DNA from 3 places in the Peribacillus sp. NPDC094092 genome. Region 1 is predicted to be linked to each of the others. Evidence: riboswitches for the same ligand, from Rfam matches in the RefSeq annotation. Region 1 holds a riboswitch; each other region holds the start of a gene.
What was found. A riboswitch is a leader RNA that binds a small molecule or an ion and turns the genes downstream of it on or off. The one in region 1 is predicted to bind cobalamin.

Region 1 (11,670 bases):
TGAATGGAAAAAAGCATTTTATCAGTGCTGCACCCTATGCTGATTTCGCCATTGTCATAGCGAAAGAATATCAGGAAGGAGATAAAGGAAGAATCACTGCTTTCCTAGTAGATAAAAAAACTCCCAACCATTCGGGGTTCGAACTAGGAGAAATTCAAGTTCCCTTATCAGGAGAGCGCATACATGCTGAATTGAATTTCGATCAATGTCGAGTGCCTGCCGCCAATATAATCGGAGAACCAGGAAAAGGGTTGCTGCTCGGATTGAAGAGAATAAACACAAATCGCGCTTCCCATGCGGCCGGCTTTATCGGAATGGCTCAACACCTTCTCACTTTATCCATTGAGCATGCTAAAACGCGAATCCAACACGGCCGGCCCATTGGTGATTTTCAGGCAATTCAGCATATGCTCGCAGAAATGGCGACGGAAATCTATGCAGCAAAGTGCATGGTCTATGATGTGGTTGAAAAAATTGATCAAGGAAAAGAGGATCGGGCCGGTACGTCCATGGCAAAGCTATTTGCTTCAGAAGTAAATAGCCGTGTGGCTGATAAGGCCATCCAAATTTTTGGCTCCAAAGGCTTGGTAAAAGGTCATCCTGTAGAAAAAATGTACAGGAGTGCAAGGATGTATCGGATTCTGAGCGGAACCTCGGAAATTCAAAAAAATACAATTGCCAAAGCATTATTAAAAGGGTAAAACCTTTTTCGGGGGAGGAAAAAATACATGCTTCATAAGTTGACATTTCAGTCACTGTTGAATAAAGGAATGAAACGATTCGGCGAACTGCCTGCCATTACCTTGCTGCCAACCGGGGAAACGGTGACCTACGACGAGTTATGGAAGAAAACAGAACTTATCTCTTCTTATTTACTTCGCATAGGTGCAGGAAGAGGTGTCCGCATAGCGACCATCATTCCAAACAGTTTGGAAAGTGTGATGTTTGGTTTGGCCATCCAGCAATGTGGAGCTACCTTAGTGCCATTAAGTGAAAAATTGGGGAAACGTGAAGTGCAATTCATCCTAAAGGAAGCAAAACCAGAAGTGGTCATAATAGCTACAAAGACACACTTTGACACCTTCTTTGAGTATTTGGAAGAAATGAAGAAGGAAGAGGTCCATGTCATTGGGCTTCCTGGCTTTAATATTAATTATCCAGATGAGTTTGAACGGTTTCAATGGCCCGTTGAAATAAATAATTTAGACTTGCCATTAGCTGAAGCGGAAGACATTGCCCTTCTGTCATATACAGGCGGGACAACGGGTACACCGAAAGGCGTCATGCATTCCCAAAAGGGACTCGGCGCTGCCATACTTTCTGCCGCTATCGAAGACCCACTTGACGACCGAGACCGGGTATTGCTAAGTACGCCTATTGTGCATTCAGCCGGTTCATTACTTTGGAGATCCCTAGTTTCAGGCGTCCATGTCCATGTGATGGGCTCATTTGACGCTGCAGAATTCATACGGGCGATAAAGGAATATGAAATTACGACGACATTCATGGTACCGACCATGTTATATAGACTACTTGATCAGACAAAGAAGATGGAATATGATATGAGCTCCATGCGCAATATTTTTTACGGCGCGTCACCAATTTCACAAAAGCGCCTTAAAGAGGCTTTTGAAGTATTCGGGCCCATCATGCGCCAGCAATATGGCATGACTGAATGTAATATTGTCATTACAAGACTATCGAAAAGCGCTCATGTATGGGCTTATCATAACAATTCGGAAGTTTTGAAAAGTTGTGGAAAACCATGCATTCTTACGGAAATCCGACTAATTGATGATGAAGGAAATGATGTAAAACCTTCCGAGCTTGGCGAAATTATCGTAAAATCGCCAGCGATGATGGCAGGTTATTATCAAAGACCCGATCTTACCGAGGAATACATCCGTGATGGCTGGTTCTACACAGGTGATATTGGTAAATGGGATGAAAGCGGTTACCTTTATATTGTGGATCGAAAGAAAGATATGATCATTTCAGGCGGGATGAACGTATATTCTTCAGAAGTTGAGCGGGTGGTGAACCTGCACCCTTCTGTTGCATTAAGTGCTTGCATAGGTGTTCCCCATCCAGATTGGGGAGAAGTAGTGTGTGTGATTGCAACACTGCAGGAAGGTTTGAACTGTACTAGTGAGGAATTAATTGCTTTCTGCAAACAAAGAACCTCAAAGTATATGGTTCCAAAAGTAATCTATTTTCTAGATAAGTTTCCATTAACGCCAATTGGAAAAATTGATAAGAAAGAATTAAGAAAGATGTTTGCACAAGGTATTCTAACCATATAGGAGTGGCAGACATAAAAGATCTAATTTCAACATTGAGGCCAACAGCTAACCAGAATATAAGAGAGAGGAATGCAAAATAAGCCTCGCACGTTAACCTGGAAACAGGTCGTGTGAGGCTTTTCTATATTTAAGTTGATTTGATTAGGTATTTAATTAACGTTGCAGACAATGTTAAATGAAGTGAAGAAAGATTTTTAATCAAAGGAAATGATATTGAAATAGTATATATTTCGATAGATTCCATCAATTCATGAATGAAAAAAATAGAATGTTAGGATATAATATATTATTGTATTGGAGATTCATTACGGAATTTCCTTTTTTTATGGCTTCATTTGTTTATCTCCCCAATGAATAGGGAAATAAACTATAGCTGTATATGTTTTTATAATAATAATTAGCATGAAGTAGAGGGGTTTGTTTTAATGGAGATCTTAGAAAATTTTATTAGTGGGACAAATGATGTGTTATGGTCTTCCATACTGATCATCATGTTGATTGGATTGGGTCTTTATTTTTCCGTCCGCACGAGGTTTGTTCAATTCAGAATGGTAGGGGAAATGTTCCGGCTATTGGGCGAAGGGGCCACTGCGGAAAAAAAAGGTGTGACATCCTTTCAGGCATTTTGTATTAGTACGGCTTCCCGGGTAGGAACGGGTAACCTTGCAGGTGTTGCCATAGCGATCACGACGGGCGGCCCTGGAGCCGTTTTCTGGATGTGGTTAATAGCACTGATCGGATCTGCTTCGGCTTTCATTGAAAGTACACTTGCTCAAATCTATAAGGTCAGGGATGGGGATGCATTCCGCGGCGGTCCTGCGTATTATATGGAAAAAGCATTGAATGCCCGCTGGATGGGCATCACTTTCGCTGTGTTGATTTCGCTTACATTTGGACTAGCTTTCAATTCGGTGCAAGCCAATACGATTACAAGCGCATTCAACGAATCGTTTGGGATTGAAAAGTGGGTGACGGCTGTCATTCTGGCAATCGTCACGGCTGTCATCATTTTTGGCGGGATCAAAATGGTTGCAAAGGTCTCTGAAGTCATCGTTCCGATCATGGCAGGAGCCTATGTGATAGTGGCGTTGATTATCATCATCATGAATATTACCGAGTTACCGGGTGTTTTTGTTCTGATCTTTGAAAGTGCATTTAATGGAATAAAAGAAGTGGCTGGTGGAGTACTGGGAGCAGCCATGATGCAGGGAATCAAGCGCGGCCTATTTTCAAATGAAGCAGGGATGGGTAGTGCACCTAATGCCGGCGCGACGGCGGATGTCAGTCATCCCGTCAAGCAAGGGCTCATTCAGTCACTAGGTGTTTTTGTCGATACGCTCATCATTTGCAGTTCGACTGCCTTCATCATTTTGTTTTCAGGTCTTTATACATCGAAGGAAACGGATGGAATCGTCCTTACCCAAAATGCCCTTGGAACGGCATTGGGATCTTGGGCGGGTATATTCCTTGCCATCATTGTACTGTTATTCGCCTTTAGCTCCATTGTGGGCAACTATTATTATGGAGAGTCAAACATTGGCTTCATCAATGAAAATAAGGTTTGGTTAAACATCTATCGTATAGCAGTCGTAGGGATGGTGATATTCGGCTCTCTTGCCTCATTGGATTTTGTTTGGGGACTGGCTGACTTGCTGATGGCGCTTATGGCCATTATCAACCTGGTTGCCATAGCATTACTGGGGAAGATTGCATTTGCTGCACTGGCGGATTATCAAAAGCAAAAGAAAAGTGGGAAAAATCCTGTCTTCCATGTGAACAATATTAAAGGTTTGAAGAATGTGGAATGTTGGGGTGACCCTTCCGATAATACGGATGTGAAGAAGTAAGCCTAAACTCTCAATAAGCTTACAAGTAAAGTCCTTGAAAGGGGATTTTACTTGTAAGCTTTTTTTGCCTTTTCCCTCCTTTTTTATCATTATTGAATATTGCTTCAGTTTTTACACAAAATACCTTTGTCTTTAATACTGCTGTCAATTGATGATTGGACAATTTAAAAACTAGGAGTGAAAAAAATGGATAGCAAGCAAACAAAAAATGAATCTTCAGAAATCGCAGGAAGAACATATGAAGTTAATGATTATAAGCGGGAAGATGATTTATCTTCTGGACTGGCTACAACCCACGAACAAGTTTCGGATACTTATGCGGAAGGCGAAATAAAAGCAGTCGTTGATGATGTAAACGGAAGTGATATTGAGCTTGCAAAAGAAAGATCTGAGGAAGATAAGTAATTATAGATTTTCGTTTTTTTGGATCAAGAATTATCGCCTGCTATTTTAAAGATATCCCCTAGCTTTTGGATGAAACAAAAGCTAGGGGATGCTTAATTAATAGATCCTTTCAGTCTCCAACATTAAAAGCAATTCTTCCTTCGTTCTTGGGAAAAGGTGCACTTCTGCAGGTTCCCTTGATTGAAGGAGGGCTTGAAACATTTCAAAAACCCATGGCTTCTCCAGATGTGCCTGCAGCAAAACGTCTTCATCATGGAAAACGGAAACAGGGTCTCCTTGGTATATGACCTTACCATCGTTCATGACAACGACTTCATCAGCCCATTGATAAGCTAAATTAACATCATGAGTTGATAGGATTATCGTTTTGTCAGGGAGGTGGATACTGTCCAGCAGACCCATGATCTGTCTTGAGAAATAAGGATCCAATCCAGCAGTAGGCTCATCCAAGAGCCACACATCGGGTTCCATGGCGAGTACCCCTGCAATGGCGACACGTTTTTTTTGCCCTAGGCTCAAAAAATGTGTGGGTCTGTTTTTCAGTTCGGTTACTTTCGTTTCTGCCATTGCCCAATTTACTTTCTCCTGGACTGCATTTTTATCCCATCCTAAATTCATCGGTCCAAACGATATATCCTGTTGTACATTAGCGGAAAAAAGCTGCGAGTCGGGATCTTGAAAAACGATCCCGACTTGCTTTCGTAATGATAGTAATGATTTACGGTCATATTTCATTTTCTTGCCTTTAAATCTGATCTTACCTGATGTAGGTTGTAAAAGCCCATTTAAATGGAGGAATAAAGTCGATTTGCCGGCACCATTATTGCCTAATAATGCTATCTTTTTACCCTGTTGGATCGTTAGCGAAAGATTGTCTAAAGCGAACGTTCCATCTGCGAATTGATGGGTGAGGCCTTCTATATGAAAAATATGCTCGTCCATTCTTGGTTTGCCTCCAATTTACAAAATTCCATTAATGAATATCAAGCTTCCCAGTATGAAAATCGCGATAAGCCAATTGCGTAAGGAATAGGTGTAAGTATCCTCGATAAAGGAAAGGTTCTCCTGATAGCCTCTTGCGTTCATGGCCATCGTCAAATGTCCAGAGCGCTGCAATACTCCTAAAAATAATGATGAGATCAGTAATCCAAGAGATCGAATGCCTTTCCTTAACGAACCATACCCCAGCCGTGAAGCTTGTGATTGGTGAATGGCCAAAGCTGTTTCTAAAAAGATAAAGATGAAGCGATAGGTCAATTCAATCAATTCGATCAATAAGGAAGGCACTTTAAGTGTTCTCATCACCGATAAGATGACGGTAATGGGTGTAGTTAAGGTAAGGAAATATAAACAGCTGATGCTGCCTAATACGACAGTGATCAAATTGATCACTGTTCCTACGCTGTCATCGCTGATGAATATTTGCCAGTTCCCGACCTTCCAGGACCACCTTATATTCGAAATCGAAGTAAATTTGCTTGTAAAAGAAATAAGGATGGTAATTGTTCCTGATAGTATAAAAAATCCTGGTAATAGAAGTAATTTAAGATAATAAGAAAGCGGGATTTTTGCCGCAAAAATGATTAAAGCGCTCATCACCGTAAAAGTGATGAGCGAAACGATCATATCCCTTACCGTTAACGAAAATAGCAAAAGGGAGAGTGCAAAAACCATCTTTTCCAACGGATGTACATCCTTTAGCCCATTGAAATAGGCATATTTATCAATGAGTAACATGCTTCGATTTTTCAGGAATTTCTTGTTTGGCTTGCTTATTCCTTTGTCTCGTTACACCTATGAAATAACCAATGAAACCAGCTCCGATTGCAGCTTGCAGCGCAAATAATAAGCTTTCGGTTTCTGCACCGGGCGGCTCCCAAATACTGTTGAACCATGGCTTGTATTCCGGCTGGATTTTAGTGATGGCTTCTTCAGCTTCCCCATCGGCACCGCCAAATTCCGTTCCTTGTTGTGTGATTAACGGTATGGTGGCAAGAACGACGACCAGGAAAAGCAGCAATAAACTTTTTTTCATGTTAACGGGCCTCCTTAGATAAAACTCGCAGCAATTTCAATTCGCCCAAATTGTATTTTTTCAAGAAATTCATCACGACGACTGTCAATAACCCCTCACTGATTGCCAAGGGAATTTGGGTCAGGGCAAAAATCCCTGCAAATTTACTGAAAGAGGCCATGAATCCTCCTACCTCGGATGGAAAAGCAAGAGCAAGTTGAACGGAAGTTACCACATAAGTACCCAAATCTCCAAAAGCAGCTGCCAAGAAAACGGCAAGTGAAAATGACCATCCCAATTTAGTTGCGCCCTTGAAGACGAAGTAAGCAATGAGCGGTCCGCAAACAGCCATGGAAAATGCATTGGCCCCTAATGTCGTCAATCCTCCGTGAGCCAGTAAAACAGCTTGAAATAACAGAACGATTGAGCCAACGACACTCATGGCCAATGGTCCGAATAATATGGAACCCAAACCAACTCCGGTAGGGTGTGAAGAACTTCCCGTAACGGAAGGGATCTTTAGGGCCGATAAAATAAATACAAATGCACCCGATAGGCCAAGCATCATTTTTGTTTCTGGATTTTCCCTTACTTTGGTTCTAATGGACCGGTAACCCAAGATTAAAAATGGAAGCGTCACGGCCCACCAGAATATTGCCCATTCAATGGGTAAAAAGCCCTCCATGATATGCATGGCCATGGCCCGTTTTGGAACAAAAAGCAGTAAAATGACAAAATAAATGGTTTTCCAATTGGTTCTTTTCATTCTTTCTCCCTTCAACACTTTTAATTTTTCTGATCAATCTTGAGAAGAAAGGCGCACCCAACATAAAAAGCACTTCTCTCAAAGGAAAGAAGTGCGTAATGAACAGGAATTTTGCAGCATAAACCAACAATGGGCCTTTCTGCCTGATCCGCACACCCATCCTCGTAGGTTGAAACAGTTTCACGCTTCATGGCAGGTCTCCTGGCTTTGGTTCATCATCCCATTACATCCTTCCCATCTCATTTGACAGTGGATTAAAGTTAAAGTAATAGGACTTCCCTTTACAGTGGCGGGACCGCTCCGGATTTTCACCGGCTTCCCTTTTAAGCTGAATTCCGAAAAATTCAACACCATAAAACTTATGTAATTATTTAGAAAATTCTCGTATAGTGTACCATAAAGAAATAATTCCAGCTACACTATCTTTTTTTTTTTTGACTAAGTTTGTTGCAAGGAAAGGCTTGTGGCAGAATATACACTATTAAACTTTTCTAAACAGTCGGAATAAACTATTGAATTTTCATAAAGTTGTTATATGATAGATAAAGTTAGTTATATATGTATATTAAAACCAAATATTTCATTTTAAAAGTGCTCTTGTTTGAATAAGCAAGGGATAATAGGGAAATCGGTGAAAATCCGATGCAGCCCCCGCTACTGTAAACGCTGATGAAATTGTCGATAACCACTGGCATTGTTGCCGGGAAGGGACAAAGTAAAATGAAGCGTTAGCCAGGAAACCTGCTTTTAAAATTGCATGATACTTTTCGGAGGGAAAGGTAGAAGGACTATGACGATTTTGGGAGATTGGGCATTCTTGCCTGGTGCTCCTCATTCATATAGTTTTTTTAAACCTTAACTCTTATTGTTAAGGTTTTTTATTTTGCCTTTTCCCTGAAGCAGGAGGAAGAAGATGACTACTTGGAACTTAATGGGTACAAATACACATTTGTTGATTTGTAATGGGAGTAGCTGCATGAAAAAGGGCGGGGAAGAAGTAACTCAAGCGATTCGCGATGAAATTGCTTCCAAAGGACTGGACTTGAAAATCCATACAACCAGGACACGGTGTAACGGAAGATGTAAGGATGCATGTGTTGTGATTGCCTATCCCCAAGGAAACTGGTATCGAGTGGAAACGCCTGATTTCGGTCGCCAGATTGTCAGCCATATCGATGATGGGGAGTTTGTTCCACAAATGATCTACCAATTCAATGATGGGGAAATGACACCCAATCCAGATTTTCCTGCTCATACGGGTATTTCAAAGAACAAAGCGTAAAAGGAGATGTCTTAATGAGTACAAAAGGTAAATTATTCGTCGTGGGCTTTGGGCCAGGGAATTTTGAACACATTACCAAACGTGCTGTCGAAGCCCTTCAAGAAAGTGACTACATCATTGGTTATAAAACTTATGTTGAACTCATTCAGGGACTGCTTACAGATCAAACGATTATTAGTACGGGGATGACAGAAGAGGTATCACGTGCACAGGAAGCAGTGAAACAAGCGGAGCTGGGTAAGAAAGTTGCGGTAATTTCCAGCGGGGATGCCGGAGTTTACGGGATGGCTGGGTTGGTTTATGAAGTATTGATTGAAAAAGGCTGGAAAGAAGAAACTGGAGTGGGCATTGAAGTCATTCCTGGCATTTCTGCAATCAATTCTTGTGCATCTTTACTTGGGGCACCAGTCATGCACGATTCGTGTACGATCAGTCTCAGTGATCATTTAACACCTTGGGAACTGATCGCTAAAAGGGTTGAAGCAGCTGCAATGGCAGACTTTGTCATTGCCCTGTATAATCCGCGCAGCGGCAGGCGGACCAGGCAAATTGTTGAAACACAGAAAATTCTCCTTCGCTACCGTTCGCCCGATACACCTGTCGGGTTGGTGAAAAGTGCATATCGCGATAGGCAGGATGTTGTCATAACCAATTTGAAAGATATGTTGAATCACGATATTGGGATGCTGACCACCGTCATCATTGGTAATTCATCCACCTTTTTATATGATGACAAAATCATCACACCAAGAGGCTATCAAAGGAAATATACTTTGAATTCGGAAAAGCAACCATTGAAGCCGCATCAGCGTCTGCAAAAGGAAGCGGAACCGTGGGCATTAGATCAAGAAGCCTTTACCGAATCTGCTGGAGGAGTTGGATTACTTACAAAAGCACCTGAAAAGAAGCCAGCTTCCTTTGAAATGGCAATGGAAGCACTGTCAAGAGTCAAGGGTCAAACCGTTTTGCAATCCATTGAGCCAATTGTTCAGCAAAAAATGGAGTCGGTATTCGAACTTGCCGTTAGTCCAGGTGTGGCGAATAAACAATTCACTCCCAAACAAATGATGACACTTGCGGAAGTTGTCGGGGAAAAGGGCACGATGGAATATACGCCAAATCATAAAATCGTATTAAAGATTCCGACAACGGATCCGGAAGTCATTACGGGAAAATTGCAATCTGCAAACTTTTTATTGTCACCGATTGGGGATGTACTGTCATTAAAAGCATGTGATTTCTGTGATGGTGAAAAAACCGAATCCATTCCTTATGCGGATGAAATACATCGGGTGCTTGGCGGAATGAAAATGCCCAAGGAACTTAACATCGGTTTTAATGGGTGTGGGATGGCTTGTTATAGTGCTGTGATGGATGATATCGGGATTGTCTTCCGAAAAGGGAAGTTTGACTTATTTCTTGGGGCTAAACCGGTTGGAAGAACAGCCCATCCAGGTCAGCCTGTTGCAGAAGGCATCGAACCGGAACAGCTGGTTGAACTGATTACGGACATTGTCGCGGAGTATAAGCAAAATGCCCATCCAAATGAGCGGCTTTTTAAATACTTCAAACGTTCGAAAAAGATACAGAATTTTTCTTATCAGGACATCGCTCCCAAAATAAACATAGAGCCTGCGCCTTGTGAAGACTAATCAAGAGGGGGAAAGTAAATGAAAGCAGTTTTGTTCGTAGGACACGGAAGCCGCTTGGCTTCGGGAAACGAAGAAGTCCTTCATTTTATTGAAAATATGATTCCGGCATTGGAAGAGCGCTTCCTTGTAGAAACGTGCTTCTTGGAATTTGCGGCACCGAATATATCCAAAGGCATTGATAATTGTGTAAAACGAGGGGCTTCTGAAGTTATCGTCATACCGATCATTTTGTTGCATGCAGGACATTCGAAATTACATATCCCAGCTGAAATAGAGGATGGGAAAACAAAGTATCCAGAAGTGAAATTCACATATGGCCAAACGATCGGGGTCCACCATGATATATTGACAATCCTGACAGACCGTCTTGAGGAAGCGGGATTCGATACAACCTCTGAACAGGATGGGACAGCAGTATTGCTAATTGGCCGAGGTGGCAGTGATGCTGATGCAAATAGTGATATATATAAAATTTCACGATTATTATGGGAAAAGTTGAACGTAAATTGGGTCGAAGCAGCTTTCATGGGTGTAACGGACCCACACGTTGACGAAGGTATTGAACGATGCATCCGCTTAGGGGCGAAAAAAGTAGTGATGCTGCCATATTTCCTCTTCACAGGGGTGTTGATGGAAAGAATGGAAGATATGCTGAAAGGTTATCAAGAGCAATATCAAGATCAAGAATTCATTTTGGCAAAGTATTTTGGATATCATCCAACGTTACAGAACATTCTGCATGAACGTGTAATTGAAGCTAGTGAAGGCAGATCAAGCGGGGCACGTGATTTGGAAAACTATCGTAAACATGTCGAGGAACATGGACATGCCCACCATCATCACCATCATGATCACGATCACCATCATGATCACGATCACCATCATGATCACGATCATCATCACGATCACGATCATAACCACGATCATGATCATCACCATGATCACGATGGACAAGTGGTGGGGACGTCAAAATGATTTTGTTTTTGGCGGGCACAAGTGATGCAAGGGAATTAGCGATTGAGATGCAGCAGGTGGGATTCAAGGTTTTGGCAACTGTTGTAACCGAATCGGCGGCTAAAAGTTTGCACGATGCAGGCATATCCACCCGGATTGGCCGATTAACTGCAGAGGATATGACATCTTTAATCTTTGAAAAAGGTTTTCAGGCTGTAGTTGATGCAAGTCACCCATTTGCCGAAGAAGCATCCAAAAACGCCCTTAACGGAGCAAAGGCAGCAAATGTCCCTTATATTCGTTATGAGCGTGAAAGTCAACGGTTTCAGAATGATAAATTGATAGTTGTCCGTGATTATGAGGAGGCTGCCAAACTTGCCGCTGAAAAACGGGGAGTCATCATGCTCACGACCGGAAGTAAAACGCTAGCGGTGTTCGCAAAAGTAT
Region 2 (5,937 bases), on a different contig from region 1:
AAGAACCATTCCATGTTCCCAATACCAGTTTTTACGGGTGATCGGGTTTCCCTATCGGGAGTATCATGAAGTTCCCTGGTCTCTTTCTTTGTTTGCTCTTCATTAGTTGGGGTTTCTTCAGGGTTCTTCACTTCCTGTTTCAATTCCGAATCGTAAAATTCAACTTCCCCATCGAAACCCTTTGTCGGCTCGAAGGGAACCCAGCCTATCCCTGCAAAATAAACCTCGACCCAGGAATGTGCATTATTATTGGTCACCTTATAAACGGATTCGCCATCAAGGATTGATTTTTCCCCTTCCGTATAACCCTTTACCCATCTTGCGGGCATATTGGCGGCTCTTAATAATACGACCATTGCACTGGAAAAATTATCGCAATACCCTATCTGCGTCTCGAATAAAAATTGATCGACATAATCTTGATTGCTCTCCGGATACGGAATATCGTCCTTAGAATAAATGAATGCAGGTCCGTCAAAATAATCCTCAATGGCTTTTGCTTTATCGTACCAATTCGTTTCATTCCTTGTAAGCCGGGAGGCCAATTCATATATCCGGTTTGGCAATCCCTCTGGAAGCTGAGTGTTTTTTTCCATTATTAAATCCATCGATCCGTCGCGATCCGTTATTTTCCTTAACTCAGCTATATCAAAACTCTGCATATCATAGTTAAGCTCATATTCTTTCAGGGACAGTCGTTCGCCATTATCCTGTTCGGAAATAACTTTGTCCATACCCTGATAATATTTGAAATCCATCCCGTTTTTGGCCTCAATCCTTTTTAAATACCCAGACTGCGGATGAAGGATATGGGAATATGATTCCGTCATGGACACTTTTGCCGTCATTTCTTCTGTTCTCACCACTTCAGGAACGTCGTGAATATCTAAAGATGCCATATCCTGTCCGTTGGAAAAAGCGCGAAAGTCCGTTTCCAGTTTGGAAACCCACCCTTTACCTGTATAAATATCCTTGTTCTCGACTTTCCAGTAATGTCCTATAGGGGCATCATTATAAAAAACAATGGAGCTATCCGGCTCTATCGAACCGCCAAGTTCCGAATCGTCTTCATCATACCCGACACTTTTACGCTTCGAACCACCTTCTTCTTTCCCCGCTTTATTAGAATAAGAAGTAATATAAGGCACCGGGTCCGGCCACTGTGGAGAGAGCTTCGGGGCAGCGAAACCAACAAGGACACTTACCAATATCATGCCGGTCAGCATCAAGATCCACTTATTGATGGAAGCCATCGGAAACTGAATCCCCTCCTGTATCGTCAGTCGCAGCAAGGATAGAAGGCCTAGCATCAAGAAGCCGATGATGAATATTCTAATCATTGCCATATCCCCAACATAAGGAGTGAATGTGTCGAGTACAGATATAAAAATCACCGTTAACATGAAAAAGAAAAAGATGCTTTGCCTCACCATCACCCAGTAATGGATCAAATATGTTACAAGCCAAAGAAGGACAAAAAATAGCAACGTTCGAAATGGATTTGTGATCGACTCCCAATTCCCATCATATATAAAACCAAGATTGCCCGTAAAATCAGCTAGAAACCCTTTCAGCCATGACAATTGAAATAAAGCGTCTTTTGAATGGAGGAACTGTAATGAAATCATTATATAAGCAATAATGAGAATGAATCGGATTGACCAATGTATGCGGAAATAATGCAGCAGCAGGGAATAAAGCAAAAATAAGAGAAAAATGACGATATTACCTGTATCGGTGAGTTTATCGACAGGCCTTAACCATTCGGTAATCAACACCAGACCAAATGCATACATCAGGACATGCATGAACCTTTCCAACTTTTCGGTAGTGACATTCACTTTGCCATCACCTCTGATCTATCAAACTTTAGTTGGCCATGTTCAAAAAAGCTAACCCTTATCCCCCTCGAAACTGCTGTAGAACTTGACAACCTTTCCTCATCAGTAAGATCTGCCTGTTTCTTCACACATAACATTAATCCCTGATCAGGCCGGAATGCACTCAATTTGTCCACCTTTTCTAAAGTTAAGTCTGACACGATGAATATCACAGCAGCGTTTGCCGGAAGAATTCCCTTCCTGACATTTTCGTTCAATGCGTTTACAGCACTCGGCTCTTCTTTAACAAGTCTGTAAAAAATCTTTCGTTTCTGGTTATTGCCAGCTGCTGCCGGTATGACCATCCTTGATCCCATACTCACATACCCAATTTGCATGCCTTTCTTTAACATGGCGTGGACAACGGATGCCGCCATCACAATGGATTCTTCGAATAAATCCGACGGCTTTCCATCAAGCATGATGAATGCATCCCGGTTTTTCTGCACTTCAAAATCCTTCGTCATGATTTCACTCGTTCTTGCCGTCGCCTTCCAATTAATCCATGACAACTGATCGCCTGGCTGATATTCCCTTACTCCGGAAACCACTGAATGTTCCCGTTGTGTTTTCTTTGTTGAAATAACTGCCCCCTGATTGAACACTCGATCAAGATCACTGTGGGCAAGCTCATGATAACGAGGAAAAACGGTTATTTTCAGAGGTGAACTATATATCGCTTCCTTTTCCACCAATCCGAAAAAGTCCCCAATCCAAAAGCGGATCGATTGAAATGAATGTTCTCCACGCTCCATGTCTTCCAAGGTATATGACATGTTGAAGGTACGCCTGAATCCCGGAAAGATAATCATTTTCCTTTGGAATCCCCTATCTTCCAGCCGCTGAGGCAATTCCTCCTCTACCACCATAAATAATAGGGGCAGCCGGTTTTTACGGGTAAACGTCAATGCTATTTCAACAGATTCGCCGGCCTGGCATTCCCTTTTATTGACCTTTCTCTCGACAGTCAAATCATGCAGCGGATAAAACAGCAGAATCGAAGCGTACACAGAAAACGGCAAAAATGAATAAAAAATGAACCAACTGACAAAACCGCCTTGAAACATTGCATAGCAAAAAGAAACGGTCATGAGTAATACAAGTCCGACCACACTCATATTTCCCCTTAAAATGTTGATGAATTTGCGCATTAGGTCATAGCCCGCTTCACAGGCACTTGTGTTGTGGCCACAACTTCATGAATCACCATTCCAGCATCGAAGCCATCATAATTCGCTTCAGGTTTCAAAATAAGCCGGTGGGAAAATACAAATGGAACTAAATATTGAACATCGTCCGGCAGAACATAGTCCCTGCCCTGGATCAGCGCGTAAGCCTGGGCTGCCTTCATCAAGGCTATCGATCCACGCGGGCTTACACCTAGATAGACCCCTTCATGCGTACGTGTTCGATTCGCCAATTCAACAATATATCGTTTTATTGTGTCATCCACTATCACAGCCTTTACCTCAGCCTGTAATTCTATCAATTCATCCAAGGTGATGACGGATTCCAGCTCCTCAAGCGGTACCGTGTATTGAGCTCTATGAAGAACCTCTATCTCTTCTTCCACACCTGGATAGCCCATTTTCATTTTTAATAGGAATCTATCCAATTGAGCCTCCGGAAGCGGATACGTCCCCTCGTACTCGATCGGGTTTTGTGTCGCCATCACGAAGAACGGCTTCTCCAATCCCCTTGTGACACCATCAATCGTCACACTTGCCTCTTCCATGGCTTCAAGCAACGCAGACTGAGTTTTCGGCGATGTCCGGTTGATTTCATCAGCCAAAATAATATGGCCCATTATCGGACCAGGCCTAAAAATGAATTCTTGTTCCTTAGGATTGAAGATTGAAACACCAGTAACATCAGAAGGAAGTAAATCAGGTGTGAATTGAATTCGCTTAAATCTTGCACCTATAGATTTTGCCAGTGCCCTTACCATGACTGTCTTCCCCACGCCCGGAACATCCTCCAATAAGACATGTCCACCGGAAAGGAGTGCCACGATACTTAGTTCTGCTATATCCCGTTTTCCGATAATGACCTTCTCGATATTCCCCAGCACCATTTCCAGTTTTTGATTGACCTGCTTATAAATCATTCTCTACCTCCCGGGATTCACAATCTCACTATTATTTCATATCTTTTCTATGTCAAAAATTTTACATTAAGCTCCAATTAAACCTTACATTGTAAGTTTACTAGATATTCGGTAAACCATAAACGAATTTGTCTAAAAATATTAATGCGGCCTACTGCAAAAGGTATGGTAAACTGTTGCTAAGTGAATATGAACCTTGCAGAAAAAGGTGCTGCATTGTCAGCTTAATAGGGAATTCGGTTTAAAACCGAAGCTGTTTCCGCAACTGTAAGTGCTAATGAAATAAGACGTTTACCACTATTTGAGGATGTAATCACACGCCGATCACCGGCCATTTAACCCAAATGGGAAGGTTCTTAGAGTAAAATGACGCACAAGCCAGGAGACCTGCCTTTTTTCATCGTATTATGCTCTTCGGAAGATGGGAGATTGTACGGCTCTCCCATCTTTTTCTACTACAGATACATAGATGCCCGAAGCCGACCAAAACCCTTGGTCGGCTATTTGTCTTGCTGGGAAAAGCAATACGGAGGTCATTCACCCAATATGTAAAAGGAGGAGGGTTTATGGCAAAGAAAGACTTTCGGTTTTTATGCTACCCATACATGCGTGAGTCCGTATCGACCGTTGATTTTGAAATCCGCACAGACTCATTGACGACACAAATCGGCTTGGCCGCCTCGCTTACTGAGGACGTCCCCGTTGTCCACCGCGACTTAATGGAATTGTTGCCCATGGCCTACCATTTAAACGGTTCAGTCCGTGGGAAATTAGCCATTACCGGCGATGATCTCGACCGTTTAAGTGCAATTTACGACCGGTATGTCGCTGAAGTGAAGGACCAAATCGAAACATTCGTCCTTCCACAAGGATCAACCGCAGCATGTACTTTGCATACTTGCCGAAGTGAAGCCAAGAAGTCCGTGCGAGCTTTACACAAGGTAAGTCTTGAAAAGGAAATACCGGAAATTCTTTTTGATTATGCTCATTTGCTTGCAAATGTATTATTCGTGATGGCAATCTACGTCAATAAGCAACAAGGGATCGAGGAGATTCCTTTTATAAGTAAATCCTATCCAACCAAACCAATGAAAAAGAAAACGGAGGAATAAATAATGAAGAAAAACCTACGATTCAGTTGGATTTCCATGCTGATGCTTACGCTTTTCCTTACCGGATGCGGAGTGAACGATGATCAATCCTCAAAGGATAATAAAGATACTAAAAAGGTCGAAGAAATCAAGGACTATACCGTTACTGATGATACTGGCAAGAAAATAAAATTCGAGAAAATCCCGGAAAGGGTCGTGTCACTTCAGCCAAGCAATACGGAAATTTTATTTGCCCTTGAACAGGGTGATAAAGTCGTTGGCGTGACAGACTTCGATAATTATCCAGAGGAAGCGAAGGACATCGAACATGTTTCAGACTCCGTTAATATTAATACTGAAAAAATCATTGCCTTGAAACCTGATGCCATCATAGCTTATACCATCGGTGATGAAACGGCATTGAAACCACTCGAAGATGCCGGCATCCCTGTATTCATCATTAAATCTGCAGCAAATTTCGATGATGTATATGGTGATATCGGGCAGATTGCTAAAGTGATGGGTGTTGCCGAAAAAGGGGATGAATTAGTGAAAGATATCAAATCCCAAATTGCAAGTGTCGAAGAAAAAGTGAAAACTTTAGATGAAAAGGAACAAACATACTTTGAAATTAGCCCTGCTCCGGAAATCTATACAACAGGATCAGAGACCTTCCAAAATGAAATCCTGGACACCGCCGGCATAAAAAACATCTTTGATGACCAAAAAGGCTGGGTTAAAGTATCGGATGAAGAAATCGTCAAAAGGAACCCTGAATCCATCATCACCACCGCCACGTATGCAGATGATGCCGTTGGTGAAATTAAATCGCGTAAGGGCTGGGAAGATATCGATGCAG
Region 3 (5,937 bases), 1.2 Mb from region 1:
CACGCTCGAAGGCTTCCAAAAGTTATTGATGAGCTGTGTATAGGTATCATAGAATTTCTCATACTGAATATCGTTCCAAAGGAGGAAGCCTGAAGCTTCTCCTTTGAAAACACCGGTTGCTTTGGTTGGATGCGTAGGCTCGAGCATCCGAATCTTTTTGATATGATTGGTCATTCGTGAAAACTCCTTTAAGAAAAGATTACTGGGTTATGATTGTCGTTAACTTGAACAGCTTTCGCAGGCATTTTCATATTCGGAAGAAGTCGAACGAACATAATACGTTGATTTCAATCCGCTTTCCCATGCCGTTAAATGGATATCCAATAGGACCTTCGCTTTGATTGTATTGTGTACATACAGATTAAAGCTGATTGCTTGGTCAATATGGCGTTGGCGGGCTGCATTTTGCCTGATGCTTTCCAGTTGGTCCAAATTGAATCTCGTCTTTTTATAATATTCATACGTATTTGGCGTCAAGCCGGGCGCGGTCACCTTGAATTTGAAGTTTTTCTTTTCTTCGTAAAATTCAATTTCATACAAAGGATCGATTCCATCAGTGGAATTACCGATTTTAGCTGTCGAAGAATTGGGGGCAATGGCCATTAAATATCCATTACGGGTCCCGTGTTCCTGAACGTCCGCTTTTAAATCCATCCATTTTTGATCTGTATACTTACGAAGCTCGAAATAGTCGCCTGTATGCCAATCCGATCCTTCAAAATATGGGTATGATCCTTTTTCCTTGGCCAATTCGTTGGATGCCTTGATTGTTAAGTAAGCGATCTTTTCGTATAAAGCATCTGCATAGTGTACAGCCTCATCGGATTCCCAATAAATATTCTGTGTGGCAAGTAAATGATGCCATCCAAACGTTCCTAAACCAATTGCCCGGTAACGTTTGTTCGAGATGGATGCTTGTTTGACAGGAAGATTATTCACATCGATGACATTATCCAGCATGCGGATCTGAATGGGAATCAATCTTTCCAAAACATCGCTGCCCACCGCCCTGGGCAAGTTAATGGATGAAAGGTTGCAGACTACGAAATCGCCGCTTTTACGAACCACAACAACATTTCCATCTTCTGTTTCATATTCATCCGTGATCGTCGAAGGGCTAAGATTTTGGGCAATCTCTGTGCAAAGGTTAGAACAATAAATCATCCCTTTATGTTTATTGGGATTCTTCCGATTCACTTCATCGCGGTAGAACATATAAGGTACGCCTTCTTCTAATTGAGAAATCATGATGCTTTTCATGATGTCCATCGCCTTGATTTTTTCAAAGCCATAGTTTGGAAGCGTGCCATTTTCTGCGGCCTCGACAGCAAGTGCATAATGATTCCTGAAGCTTCCTTCGCCTTTCTTCTCGTCATAAAGATCTTCAAGTGAAAATCCAAGGGTTTGCTTAACGGTATGCGGATCGAAAAGATACCATTCTTTTCTGTCGCGTACAGCTTCCATGAATAAATCGGGTATGCATACACCTGTAAAAATATCATGGGCTTTTAATCTGTCATCTCCGTTTTGTGTTTTTAAATCGAGGAAGCTCATGATATCTTTATGCCAGGCATCCAAGTAAATCGCGATGGCACCTTTACGTTGACCCAATTGATCAACACTTACAGCTGTCTGGTTGAATAGTCGAATCCAGGGAGTCGTGCCAGAACTGTTTCCAGAAAAACCCCGGATATCTGAACCAAGCGAGCGAACCTTACCGACGTAAAGGCCGACACCGCCGCCAAATTTAGATACTTTTGCTGCATCGTAGTTTGATAGGTAGATTCCGTCAATGGAATCTTCAATTGCGTCGATAAAGCAAGAGCTTAACTGTCCATGTGTTTTACCTGCATTGGAGAGTGTAGGAGTCGCAACGGTCATATAAAGATTGGACATGGCCCAGTATGCTTCTTTAATAAGTTGCAGGCGGTGCTCCGTTTTTTCCAATCGCATGATTTCCATCGCAATGATCATGAAACGTTCTTGTGGCAGTTCGTAGACCTTGTCCTTTCGAGGGCGGGCCAGATAGCGGTCGTTCAATAAGTAGATGCCTATGTACGAGAATAATTTATCTTTTTCCGGGTCGATCACCGAACCCAATTCCTCAATTTCCGCTTTCGTATATGAAGATAGCAGTTCTGATTTATAAATGGGATAACGCTGACCTTCTGAAAGCTGGGAGAGTTCCGCGATCAGCTCATAGAATGAGCCATATCTCTTGCCTTCATAACCTCGATTGGCTTGTGCATCCCTATACATTGTATTCAACAGTTCTGCTGCAGCAACGAACGTCCAATCCGGAGCATCGATATCCACACTTTCAAGAGCGAGCTGAATCAGTTTTTTTGATGATTGTTCTTCGGTTGAGTCGCTTTTGCGATCTAGCCATTTTGTAAAACGCTTTTTGAACTTTTCCATATCGAGATGGCCTTCGAATTCCTTTGATAACATCTCGAGCTGGATGGATTTCGTTTCTGTGTCACTTTCACTTATGGTAGAGTTATATGTTTGAGTCATTAATAATCCTCCTTGTTAACTTCCGCTAAAATAAAAAAACCGCCCAATGAATTGAGCGGATCAAACGATAGAATAAAAAAGCCATGAAAAAATAGCCGTTAAACTATCGTTTCATCATCTCAATCCCCGAAGAATAAGAAACGTGAAAAATTCAAGGCAGGTCTCCTGACTCATGATCATCCTACTTTGAGTCCTTCCCGTATAGAGAGCTATACAGTGGGTTTCTCATTTCGTCACATTTACAGTTGCGGGGACAGTTCCGGGTTTACACCGGATTCCCTTTTCAGCCATCACTGGCACCTTGGATTATAAAAAATTCTATATATAGTTATTAATAATGTTTATGTAATCAATATCTAGTATTTCTGCTTATATTATCGTAAGCCATATACGATGATAATTCAACTAATATATTTGAAAAAAACCAACCCTTATCTATTGACAAATTGATTGCAGAGTGTGAAGGAATGAAAGATTTTATTGGGGATTGGGTAATTCAAGCGCTGATTTTACGCGATTTTGTGTTAAAATAAATTGTCTAGTAAAGGTGGCTCTCCCTTATTGATTGAGGGGATTCGCGGAAAAATTTTTAAGAAAAAGGGGATAAAATCTTGGAAAAAGTATTAGTTTTTGGACATAAAAACCCGGATACAGACACAATCTGTTCAGCAATCGCTTATGCAGACCTGAAAAAGCAGTTAGGTATCAACGCTGAACCAGTTCGTCTGGGTGAAGTGAATGGTGAAACTCAATATGCATTGGACCAATTCAAATTCGAAGCTCCCCGTCTCGTGGAAAAAGTTGCAGGGGAAGCTGAAGGCGTAATCCTGGTCGATCATAACGAACGCCAGCAAAGTGCTGAAGATATTGACCAAGTCCGTGTGTTGGAAGTTATCGACCATCACCGTATCGCTAACTTTGAAACAAGCGATCCACTATATTACCGTGCGGAACCAGTTGGCTGTACGGCAACCATTTTAAATAAAATTTATAAAGAAAACGGAATTGAAGTCCCTAAAGCAATCGCAGGTCTTATGTTATCTGCCATCATTTCCGATTCGTTATTGTTCAAATCTCCTACATGCACGGAGCAAGACGTTGCAGCAGCAATGGAACTGGCTGCCATTGCGGGAGTCGACGCTGAAACATACGGCTTGGAATTGTTGAAAGCCGGAGCTGACTTGAGCGACAAAACGATTGCCCAGCTTATTACCCTTGATGCAAAGGAATTTTCCATGGGAATGGCTAAAGTGGAGATAGCACAGGTCAATGCTGTAGATCCGAACGAAGTCCTTGCTAAGCAAGCAGAATTGGAAGCGGCGATTGAAGCGGTCATCGCTGAGAAGGAATTGGACTTGTTCCTTTTTGTCGTAACGGATATCTTGACTAATGATTCTGCTGCCTTGGCTCTTGGTAAAGCAGCTTATGCAGTGGAAAAAGCATACGACGTTTCATTAAACAATAACATCGCCGTTTTGGAAGGCGTTGTATCGCGTAAAAAACAAATCGTGCCGGTCTTAACGGACGTATTCAGCAAATAATAAAGGAACAGGGGTGCTCATTAAAAACATGGGCATCCTTTTTCTGCACATGCAAAAAAAGACTCAAGCACCATTAACGGTGCTTGAGTCTTTTTACTTAATTCAGAGCTTCCTTTTCTTTTTCATAGGCAATGACAATCAGTTCTTTATTGGCTTCCTCGCCAAGTCTGCTTTCAAAGCTTTTCAATTCATTCAATAAATCCGGTGACAGATTTGCTGCCGTATAATCCTGCTCGGGTGTCATGCTTTTCGCTCCTTTCAAAAGGAAATAATTCATGTTATCTATTTTGTCGCTTTGAAAAGTTTCTATTCAGCAAAATTTTACTCTTCAAGAAATTTTACTTTCTGAGGTGGCGAGTTTTTCAAGCAATAACGAACTTTCTTCATCGAGTCCTTGCACTTGGACAGGTATTCCCAGAAGCTGATATTTAATGACAACCGTATCAACAGCACCGACTGCTGAAGCATCCCATATTTTAGAATGGGAAAAGTCGATGACGATTGAATCGGCTTTTTCCTTGAAATCGAACTTCGAAACAAAGTCCTGGACAGAAGCGAAAAATACTTGCCCGCTGATATGGTAAATGGTTTTCTTAGCCTGGATATCTTCCGTTTTCACTACAGCCACTTTAGAAATTTTGGCCGAGAAGAAGATCATGCTCAAGAGCACTCCGGCAAATACCCCTTTTGATAAATCATGTGTATAAAGGACAATGAGTACCGTCACGATCATCACGGCTGCATCCGACTTTGGAGCTTTAGTGAGCCTCTTTAGGGAAGACCAGTCAAAGGTCCCGATTGAAACCATGATCATGACTGCGACAAGTGCAGCCATCGGGATTTTAATAAGGACATCATTCAATACCACGATTAATACCATAAGGAATGCGCCAGCTACAAAAGTGGAGAGCCGGCCCCTTCCTCCCGATTTAATATTGATACCGGATTGGCCGATCATCGCACATCCCGCCATGCCGCCAAAGCACCCGGCAATGATATTCGAAATCCCTTGGCCTTTGGCTTCCTTATTTTTATTACTGTCCGTGTCTGTCATCTCATCGACTATTTGAGCTGTCAATAATGATTCAAGCAGCCCGACAAATGCAAGGGCTATGGAATAAGGGAAAATGATCGCCAAAGTTTCGAAGGTCAAAGGGATATCTGGAAGCATGAACATCGGTAGCGCTTCGGTCAATTGCCCCATATCCCCAACCGTTCGCACCGTAGCCCCCGTGGTAACTGCAACGATCGTCATGAATATGATGGCGACAAGTGGTGAAGGTATGACTTTCGTGATCAGCGGAAAAAGATAAATGATAGCTAAAGAAACGGCTGTCATGACATACATGATCCATGTTTCGCCCACGAAATGGGTGAGCTGTGCCGTGAATATCAAGATGGCTAATGAATTCACAAAACCAGTCATGACGGGCTTCGGTATGAATTTCATTAATTTCCCGATTTTTAAAACCCCTAGTAAAATTTGCAGCAAACCAGTCAATATTGTTGCAGCAAGTAAATAGTCCAAGCCGTGATCTTTCACAAGGTCGACCATGACGAGTGCCATTGCGCCAGTGGCTGCCGATATCATTCCCGGCCTGCCGCCGACAAAAGAGATGACGATGGCAATGCAGAATGAGGCATATAGACCAACCATTGGGTCAACGCCAGCAATGATCGAAAAGGCAATCGCCTCCGGAATCAATGCCAAGGCAACGACAATTCCTGATAGAACATCTCCTCTAACGTTGCCGAACCATTCCTGTTTATATCCAGATGTATTCAAAGAAACACTCCTTCTTTCTATATATATGTGTGTATTCAATTCTTTTTTAACGCATTAAATTATAGCATGAGTCCCTCTTTCTATCTATATGGA

Region 2: it holds a riboswitch for cobalamin, as region 1 does, so the genes downstream of both, ACQKNS_RS25280 (hypothetical protein) here and ACQKNS_RS01620 ((2Fe-2S) ferredoxin domain-containing protein) in region 1, are expected to answer to the same signal.
Region 3: it holds a riboswitch for cobalamin, as region 1 does, so the genes downstream of both, ACQKNS_RS07540 (ribonucleoside-diphosphate reductase subunit alpha) here and ACQKNS_RS01620 ((2Fe-2S) ferredoxin domain-containing protein) in region 1, are expected to answer to the same signal.

What each region holds. Positions count from the first base shown of each region.
Region 1 covers NZ_JBNNUC010000001.1:341,557-353,226, reverse strand. Annotated here, with positions in the region: gene ACQKNS_RS01665 (acyl-CoA dehydrogenase family protein) at 1-701, shown strand, start outside; gene ACQKNS_RS01660 (class I adenylate-forming enzyme family protein) at 729-2,303, shown strand; gene ACQKNS_RS01655 (alanine/glycine:cation symporter family protein) at 2,729-4,150, shown strand; gene ACQKNS_RS01650 (YozQ family protein) at 4,337-4,555, shown strand; gene ACQKNS_RS01645 (energy-coupling factor ABC transporter ATP-binding protein) at 4,652-5,497, opposite strand; gene cbiQ (cobalt ECF transporter T component CbiQ) at 5,516-6,292, opposite strand; gene ACQKNS_RS01635 (energy-coupling factor ABC transporter substrate-binding protein) at 6,279-6,590, opposite strand; gene ACQKNS_RS01630 (energy-coupling factor ABC transporter permease) at 6,592-7,335, opposite strand; gene ACQKNS_RS01625 (hypothetical protein) at 7,356-7,526, opposite strand; cobalamin riboswitch at 7,510-7,705, opposite strand; cobalamin riboswitch at 7,908-8,098, shown strand; gene ACQKNS_RS01620 ((2Fe-2S) ferredoxin domain-containing protein) at 8,249-8,617, shown strand; gene cobJ (precorrin-3B C(17)-methyltransferase) at 8,632-10,269, shown strand; gene ACQKNS_RS01610 (sirohydrochlorin chelatase) at 10,288-11,244, shown strand; gene cobK (precorrin-6A reductase) at 11,241-11,670, shown strand, end outside.
Region 2 covers NZ_JBNNUC010000009.1:7,702-13,638, forward strand. Annotated here, with positions in the region: gene ACQKNS_RS25265 (DUF4129 domain-containing transglutaminase family protein) at 1-1,841, opposite strand, end outside; gene ACQKNS_RS25270 (DUF58 domain-containing protein) at 1,838-2,998, opposite strand; gene ACQKNS_RS25275 (AAA family ATPase) at 3,031-3,987, opposite strand; cobalamin riboswitch at 4,177-4,396, shown strand; gene ACQKNS_RS25280 (hypothetical protein) at 4,554-5,099, shown strand; gene ACQKNS_RS25285 (ABC transporter substrate-binding protein) at 5,103-5,937, shown strand, end outside.
Region 3 covers NZ_JBNNUC010000001.1:1,566,292-1,572,228, reverse strand. Annotated here, with positions in the region: gene ACQKNS_RS07545 (ribonucleotide-diphosphate reductase subunit beta) at 1-174, opposite strand, end outside; gene ACQKNS_RS07540 (ribonucleoside-diphosphate reductase subunit alpha) at 220-2,517, opposite strand; cobalamin riboswitch at 2,656-2,836, opposite strand; gene ACQKNS_RS07535 (manganese-dependent inorganic pyrophosphatase) at 3,129-4,058, shown strand; gene ACQKNS_RS07530 (hypothetical protein) at 4,156-4,302, opposite strand; gene ACQKNS_RS07525 (SulP family inorganic anion transporter) at 4,387-5,844, opposite strand.